Regions from separate parts of the Streptomyces sp. NPDC126510 genome, predicted to be linked through region 1. Evidence: predicted binding sites of a transcription regulator. Region 1 holds the regulator's gene; the other holds the start of a gene.

Region 1 (4,187 bases):
CCGGCACACGCCCGTCTTCCAGTCCTGACCGCGCGGGACCCGGGGCCAGGCGGCGATGCCCAGCGACTGCGGCTTCACCGCCTCCCAGATGTCGATGTAGGGGTGGCCCACGACCAGGGCGTGCTCGCTCGTCACCGACTGTGCGATGCGCCACTCCTTCGAGCCCGGTACGAGGTGGTCCACCAGGACGCCCAGGCGCGCGTCCGGCCCGGGGGCGAACTCGGAGACGATCGACGGCAGGTCGTCGACGCCCTCCAGGTACTCCACGACCACGCCCTCGATGCGCAGGTCGTCGCCCCACACCTTCTCGACCAGCTCGGCGTCGTGGCGGCCCTCGACGTAGATGCGGCCGGCCCGGGCCACACGGGCGCGTGCGCCGGGGACGGCGACCGACCCCGAGGCCGTGCGGGTGGGACGCGCCGGGCCGCCGGGCGCGGGCCGGACGAGGGTCACCACCCTGCCCTCCAGCAGGAAGCCGCGCGGCTCCATCGGGAACACCCGGTGCTTGCCGAAGCGGTCCTCCAGCGTGACCGTGCCCGCCTCGCAGCCGATCACCGCGCCGCAGAAACCGGTCCCCGGCTCCTCCACCACCAGGCCCGGCTCCGCCGCCACCTCGGGCACCGGCTTCGGCTTCTTCCACGGCGGGGTCAGGTCGGCGGAGTACTGGCGCATTCGGATGACGATAGGAGAAGGCGGACGGCGATCACCGCGACACGCCGAAACGCGCCGCCAGCGCGTCCCGTTGCGCCCGCACGAACGCCGCGTCCACCACCGCTCCGTGACCGGGCACGTACACCGCGTCCTCGCCGCCCAGGTCGAGCAGCCGGTCCAGGGCGGCAGGCCAGTGCGAGGGCACCGCGTCGGGGCCCGCCTGCGGCTCGCCCGACTCCTCGACCAGGTCGCCGCAGAACACCACCTCCGGATCACCGGGCACCAGCACCGCCAGGTCGTGCGCGGTGTGCCCCGGCCCGACGTTCGCCAGCAGCACCTGCCGGCCGCCGCCCAGGTCGAGCGTCCACTCACCGGAGACCAGGTGGCCGGGCGGGACCAGCCGCTCCGCCGCCTCCTCGGCCGTGGGCGCCGCCAGGCCCTGGCGCACCGCGTCCTCCCGCAGCTCCTCGCGGTCCCGCACCCGTGACAGCACCGCGTCCACGCCCACCGCGCCGAACACCTCGGCGTCCGGGAGTGCCGCTGCGCCGAAGACATGGTCGAAGTGCGGGTGGGTCAGCGCGATATGTGTCACACGGTGGCCTGTGAGCGCCCGCGCCTGCGCGGCCAGTTTCGCGCCCTCGGCGAGGCTCGACCCCGCGTCGATCATGAGGACCGCCCCCTCGCCGGCGACCAGCCCCGTCGTGCAGTCCCACACCGGCAGCCGGCACCGCCCCACACCGGCGGCCACGCGCTCCCATCCGAGGTCTTCCCAAGTCACCGTCATACGGCGACGCTAGCGGTGCGCCCCGCTCGGGGCACGGCGTCGCACGACCAGCCTTGCCGGGGGTGTACCCCACCGCCGTACACTGGGCCGGGGATGCTGGCACTCGCACGCGCAGAGTGCCAGGCCGGACCGGCAGGGCAAGCAGGCGGAGACTTCTGGAGGTGTGCGCGATGCTCAGTGAACGCAGGCTGCAGGTGCTGCGCGCCATCGTCCAGGACTACGTCGGCACCGAGGAGCCGGTGGGCTCCAAGGCCCTCACCGAGCGGCACAGCCTCGGCGTCTCCCCGGCCACCGTCCGCAACGACATGGCGGCCCTCGAGGACGAGGGGTACATCGCCCAGCCGCACACCAGCGCCGGGCGCATCCCCACCGACAAGGGCTACCGACTGTTCGTCGACAAGCTCGCCGGCGTCAAGCCGATGACCGCGCCCGAGCGGCGCGCGATCCAGAACTTCCTCGAGGGTGCCGTCGACCTCGACGACGTCGTGGCGCGCACGGTGCGGCTGCTCGCGCAGCTCACGCGTCAGGTCGCCGTCGTGCAGTACCCGTCGCTGACCCGCTCGACCGTGCGGCACGTGGAGTTGCTCTCCCTGGCGCCCGCGCGCGTGATGCTCGTGCTGATCACGGACACCGGGCGGGTCGAGCAGCGGGTGGTCGACTGCCCGGCGCCCTTCGGCGACGCCTCACTCGCGGATCTGCGCGCGCGGCTCAACAGCCGCGTGGCGAACCGGCGTTTCGCGGATGTGCCGAGTCTGGTGGAGGATCTCCCGGAGGCGTTCGAGCACGAGGACCGGGGTACGGTCTCTACGGTGCTCTCCACACTTCTGGAGACGCTCGTCGAGGAGAACGAGGAGCGGCTGATGATCGGCGGCACCGCCAATCTGACCCGCTTCGGGCATGACTTCCCTCTCACGATCCGGCCGGTGCTGGAGGCGCTTGAGGAGCAGGTCGTGCTCCTCAAGCTGCTCGGCGAGGCCAAGGATCCGGGCGTGACCGTACGGATCGGTCACGAGAACGCCCACGAAGGACTCAACTCCACGTCCGTCGTGTCGGTCGGCTACGGTTCGGGCGGCGAGGCAGTCGCCAAGCTCGGCGTGGTCGGACCGACCCGCATGGACTACCCGGGAACGATGGGAGCGGTACGCGCAGTGGCACGGTACGTCGGACAGATCCTGGCGGAGTCGTAGTGGCCACGGACTACTACGCCGTACTCGGCGTGCGCCGCGACGCGTCGCAGGAAGAGATCAAGAAGGCCTTCCGGCGGCTCGCGCGCGAGCTGCACCCGGACGTCAACCCCGATCCGAAGACCCAGGAGCGGTTCAAGGAGATCAACGCCGCTTACGAGGTGCTGTCGGACCCGCAGAAGAAGCAGGTCTACGACCTCGGCGGCGACCCGCTCTCGCAGGCCGGAGGCGGCGGTGCGGGCGGCTTCGGAGCCGGTGGCTTCGGCAACTTCTCGGACATCATGGACGCGTTCTTCGGCACGGCGTCGCAGCGCGGACCGCGCTCGCGCACCCGCCGCGGCCAGGACGCGATGATCCGTATCGAGGTCGAGCTCGACGAGGCGGCCTTCGGCACGACCAAGGACATCCAGGTCGACACGGCCGTCGTCTGCAACACCTGCAGTGGTGAGGGCGCGGCCCCGGGCACCTCCGCCCAGACGTGTGACATGTGCCGCGGCCGCGGTGAGGTCTCGCAGGTGACCCGGTCCTTCCTGGGCCAGGTCATGACGTCCCGCCCGTGCCCGCAGTGCCAGGGCTTCGGCACGGTCGTCCCGACGCCGTGCCCGGAGTGCGCCGGCGACGGCCGCGTCCGGTCCCGCCGGACGCTCACGGTCAAGATCCCGGCCGGTGTGGACAACGGCACGCGGATCCAGCTCGCCGGCGAGGGCGAGGTCGGTCCCGGCGGCGGCCCGGCCGGTGACCTCTACGTCGAGATCCACGAGCTGCCGCACAGCACGTTCCAGCGGCGCGGCGACGACCTGCACTGCACGGTGACGATCCCCATGACGGCGGCGTCCCTCGGCACGAAGGTGCCGCTGGAGACGCTCGACGGCATGGAGGAGGTCGACATCCGCCCGGGCACCCAGTCCGGCCAGTCGATCCCGCTGCACGGCCGGGGCGTCACGCACCTGCGCGGCGGCGGTCGCGGCGACCTCATCGTCCACGTCGAGGTCCAGACCCCGACCAAGCTCGACCCCGAGCAGGAGCGCCTGCTGCGCGAGCTCTCCAAACTCCGCGGCGAGGAACGCCCCACGGGGCAGTTCCAGCCGGGGCAGCAGGGGTTGTTCTCGCGGCTGAAGGATGCCTTCAACGGGCGCTGACACGGCTGGTCCGGCTGCCTGCCGGGGGTCCGGGGGTCGTCCCCCGGGCAGGCACAGTCAGCCGGGCCAGCAGGGGTTGTTCTCGCGGTTGAAGGACGCGTTCAACGGGCGCTGACCGGGGGAGCCTCCGGCCATGGGAGGTGCCTGTTCCTCTGGTCTATGCCAGTGGGCAGGCCGGTTTCGGAGTGGTGCGGAGGACGTGACAACATGCGGTCATGTCCTCCGCACTGACCGATCTCTTCCCCCACCCGATCGTGCAGGCCCCCATGGCGGGTGGCGTCTCCGTGCCGCAGCTCGCCGCCGCCGTGTGCGAGGCGGGCGGGCTCGGGTTCCTCGCCGCCGGGTACAAGACCCCCGACGGGATGTACCAGGAGATCAAGCAGCTCCGGAGCCTCACGAGCAGGCCCTTCGGCGTCAACGTCTTCATGC
Region 2 (4,187 bases), on a different contig from region 1:
CGACACGACGTCCTCGCCGGGTACGCCGCCCGGGGAGAACATGCGGGTCATCGGCGCCATCGCGATCCGGTTCGGAACAGTCAGGCCGCCCAGCGTTACGGGCCGGGACAGGATTTCGGCGGCGCGGGAAGCGGAGGCGGCGACAGTCACGTGGGGGCTCACTTTCGGATACCGGAAGGTATGTGCATACGCATAGGACCTAACCTTCAACCATCCGGCCCCGCCCGGCCATCCCGCCCCCGCTGTGATCCCGGACACGCGCCCCGCACACACCTCGCACGCACCCCGGACACGCCGAAGGGCGGCAACCCGGACACGCCGAAGGGCGGCACCCCCTGCCGGAACAGGGAGTGCCGCCCTCGGTAAGGACGTCGATCAACCCTCAGGTCGATCAGAAGTCCATGTCACCGCCCGGCATGCCGCCGCCGGCGGGCGCGGCGGCCTTCTCCGGCTTGTCGGCGATGACGGCCTCGGTGGTGAGGAACAGCGCGGCGATGGAGGCGGCGTTCTGCAGGGCAGAGCGGGTCACCTTCGCCGGGTCGATGATGCCCTCGGCGATCATGTCGACGTACTCACCGGTCGCGGCGTTCAGGCCGTGGCCGACGGTGAGGTTGCGGACCTTCTCCACGACGACGCCGCCCTCGAGACCACCGTTGACGGCGATCTGCTTCAGCGGGGCCTCCAGCGCGAGCTTCACGGCGTTGGCGCCGGTCGCCTCGTCACCGTCGAGCTCCAGCTTCTCGAAGACCTGGGAGGCCTGCAGCAGGGCCACGCCACCACCGGCGACGATGCCCTCCTCGACGGCCGCCTTGGCGTTGCGCACGGCGTCCTCGATGCGGTGCTTGCGCTCCTTGAGCTCCACCTCGGTGGCGGCACCGGCCTTGATGACCGCGACACCGCCGGCGAGCTTCGCCAGGCGCTCCTGCAGCTTCTCGCGGTCGTAGTCCGAGTCGCTGTTCTCGATCTCGGCGCGGATCTGGTTGACCCGGCCGGCGACCTGGTCGGCGGAGCCGGCACCGTCGACGATGGTGGTCTCGTCCTTGGTGATGACGACCTTGCGGGCCTTGCCCAGCAGGTCGATCGTGGCGTTCTCCAGCTTGAGGCCGACCTCCTCGGAGATCACCTCGCCGCCGGTGAGGATGCCGATGTCCTGCAGCATCGCCTTGCGGCGGTCGCCGAAGCCCGGGGCCTTGACGGCGACGGACTTGAAGGTGCCGCGGATCTTGTTGACGACCAGGGTCGACAGGGCCTCGCCCTCGACGTCCTCGGCGATGATCAGCAGCGGCTTGCCGGACTGCATGACCTTCTCGAGGAGCGGCAGCAGGTCCTTGACGTTGCTGATCTTCGAGTTGGCGATCAGGATGTACGGGTCGTCGAGGACGGCCTCCATACGCTCCATGTCGGTGGCGAAGTACGCCGAGATGTAGCCCTTGTCGAAGCGCATACCCTCGGTGAGCTCCAGCTCCAGACCGAAGGTCTGGGACTCCTCGACGGTGATGACGCCTTCCTTGCCGACCTTGTCCATGGCCTCGGCGATGAGCTCGCCGATCTGGGTGTCGGCGGCGGAGATGGAGGCCGTGGAGGCGATCTGCTCCTTGGTCTCGACGTCCTTCGCCTGCTCCAGCAGGGCGGCGGAGACGGCCTCGACGGCACGCTCGATACCCCGCTTGAGGGCCATCGGGTTGGCGCCGGCGGCTACGTTGCGCAGACCCTCCTTGACCAGGGCCTGGGCGAGAACGGTCGCGGTGGTCGTACCGTCACCGGCGACGTCGTCCGTCTTCTTGGCGACTTCCTTGACCAGCTCGGCGCCGATCTTCTCGTACGGGTCCTCGAGCTCGATCTCCTTGGCGATGGAGACACCATCGTTGGTGATCGTGGGCGCGCCCCACTTCTTCTCGAGGACGACGTTGCGGCCCTTGGGGCCGAGCGTCACCTTGACGGCGTCCGCGAGCTGGTTCATGCCGCGCTCGAGGCCGCGCCGCGCCTCCTCGTCGAACGCGATGATCTTGGCCATGTGAAGTGGTCCCTCCAGGACTGGGGGTGATTACTTCGGACCGCGCCCGCGCCCGCGACGGACGGCTCGCTTGCCTTGTGGTTCCTTCCCCACCTGGCCTGCGGGCCTCACCGACCCGGTCCTTACGTTGTCACTCTCACCTTCAGAGTGCTAACGCAATGATTAGCACTCGGGCATGGCGAGTGCAAGCGCCTCCCGGGGATCGGGCCGGGGCGTCAGCCGCCCGCGAACACCGCCCGACAGGTGCCCGAGCAGGCCGAAGGGCCCGTACCCCGGGGGGTACGGGCCCTTCAGAGAAGACCGGTCGCTTGATGCGTTGGTCGTGGTGCGCGTTCAGGCAGCGACGCGAACCATGTCGGCCTGCGGCCCCTTCTGGCCCTGCGAGATCTCGAACTCGACCCGCTGACCCTCTTCAAGGGTGCGGTAGCCGTCCATCTGAATCGCGCTGTAGTGGACGAAAACATCCGCACCACCGTCGACCGCGATGAAGCCGTACCCCTTCTCCGCGTTGAACCACTTGACGGTGCCCTGAGCCATGCCTAACTCCCCTATTACTGGCCCTTGCACAGATCCACACTTCGCGGACCCGGGTCAGACCTCACCCCCCACGGTTGGGGGCGTGCGCCGGAACGCGTCGACCGCGGCTGAATGTATCTGTCCAACTGCCGTCTGCAACAGGTCAATCGGACGAGAATTCTGGACGCGCAGGGTCCGGAATGTGGGGAGAATTCGCCCGAATTCAGGGCAAGTCGGGCCACACAAAGGGAACAAAAGCCGCAAAAGACATACACACTTTGGCTACATCTTGTCGGGCTCGTAGCGGGAATTCAGGGTTCCGATCAGGGAATCGGGACCACGTTCCCCAACTGTACCCCGCTCAACCACACAGAATTGCCCCCTCCGCTTCTCTCACGGAGGGGGCAATTCGATAAACTCTCAGTGACCGTCGTTACCGAAGGTAACAAACAAGCCGGTCGACCGGTTCAGCCGCCGGCGACGGCGGGGATGATCGACACACCGGCACCGTCCGGCGTCGCCGTCTCCAGACCCTGCTCGAACCGCACGTCGTCGTCGTTGACGTAGACGTTGACGAACCGCCGCAGCTTGCCCTGGTCGTCCAGCACCCGGGCGGCGATCCCGGTGTGGTTCTTCTCCAGATCGGCGATGACCTCGCCGAGGTTCGCGCCGTCGGCGGCGACCTCGGCCTGCCCGCCGGTGTAGGTACGCAGGATGGTGGGGATCCGAACGGTGACGCTCATGACTTCAAAACCTCCGGTTGGGCGAGATACCTAGGGGCGCGGGGAACTGCGCGACCAGCCCCCACCGCCCCGCAGCGAACAACGACGCTCAGACGAGCCCGGCCTCACGGAACGACTCGAGGTTGGGGCGAATGGTCGCCGTCAGGCCCGTGCCCGCCACCGCGTCCAGCGTCTTGAGACCATCCCCGGTGTTGAGCACCACCGTCGTCTTCGACGGATCCAGCAGCCCGCTCTCGATCAGCTTCTTCGTCACGCCCACCGTCACCCCACCGGCGGTCTCCGCGAAGATCCCCTCGGTCCGAGCAAGGATCTTGATCGCGTCGACGACCTGCTCGTCGTTCACGTCCTCCACCGCACCACCGGTCCGCCGCGCGATGTCCAGCACGTAGGGCCCGTCCGCCGGGTTGCCGATGGCGAGGGACTTGGCGATGGTGTTCGGCTTCTGCGGGCGGACGACGTCGTGCCCGGCCTTGTAGGCGACGGACACCGGCGAGCAGCCCTCGGCCTGCGCACCGAAGATCTTGTACGGCTTGTCCTCGACCAGACCGAGCTTGATCAGCTCCTGCAGGCCCTTGTCGATCTTCGTGAGCTGCGAGCCGGAGGCGATCGGCACCACGAGCTGGTCCGGCAGCTGCCAGCCGAGCTGCTCACAGATCTCGTACGCCAGGGTCTTGGAGCCCTCCGCGTAGTACGGCCGCAGGTTGACGTTGACGAAGCCCCAGCCCTCACCGGCCGGGTCGCCGATCAGCTCGGAGCAGAAGCGGTTCACGTCGTCGTAGTTGCCCTCGATGCCGACGAGCTCACCGCCGTAGATCGCGGCCATGACGACCTTGCCCTGCTCCAGGTCGTGCGGGATGAAGACGCAGGAGCGGAAGCCGGCGCGGGCCGCGGCGGCACCCACGGCACCGGCGAGG

The links. The regulator HrcA, encoded in region 1, represses chaperone genes, less so after heat shock. The targets are predictions, from matches to a motif close to TTNGCACTCNGNNNNNCNGAGTGCNAA.
Region 2: the regulator HrcA is predicted to act here: its motif matches at 2,177-2,203, upstream of groL (chaperonin GroEL).

The regions. Positions count from the first base shown of each region.
Region 1 is NZ_JBEORR010000004.1:91,343-95,529, forward strand. Features, by position in the region: gene ABTX60_RS06165 (DUF3097 domain-containing protein) at 1-672, opposite strand, end outside; gene ABTX60_RS06170 (MBL fold metallo-hydrolase) at 704-1,435, opposite strand; gene hrcA (heat-inducible transcriptional repressor HrcA) at 1,606-2,622, shown strand; gene dnaJ (molecular chaperone DnaJ) at 2,622-3,758, shown strand; gene ABTX60_RS06185 (nitronate monooxygenase) at 3,974-4,187, shown strand, end outside.
Region 2 is NZ_JBEORR010000024.1:50,629-54,815, forward strand. Features, by position in the region: gene ABTX60_RS29555 (NADH:flavin oxidoreductase) at 1-150, opposite strand, end outside; gene groL (chaperonin GroEL) at 392-2,014, opposite strand; gene ABTX60_RS29565 (cold-shock protein) at 2,348-2,551, opposite strand; gene ABTX60_RS29570 (MoaD/ThiS family protein) at 2,998-3,273, opposite strand; gene thrC (threonine synthase) at 3,362-4,187, opposite strand, start outside.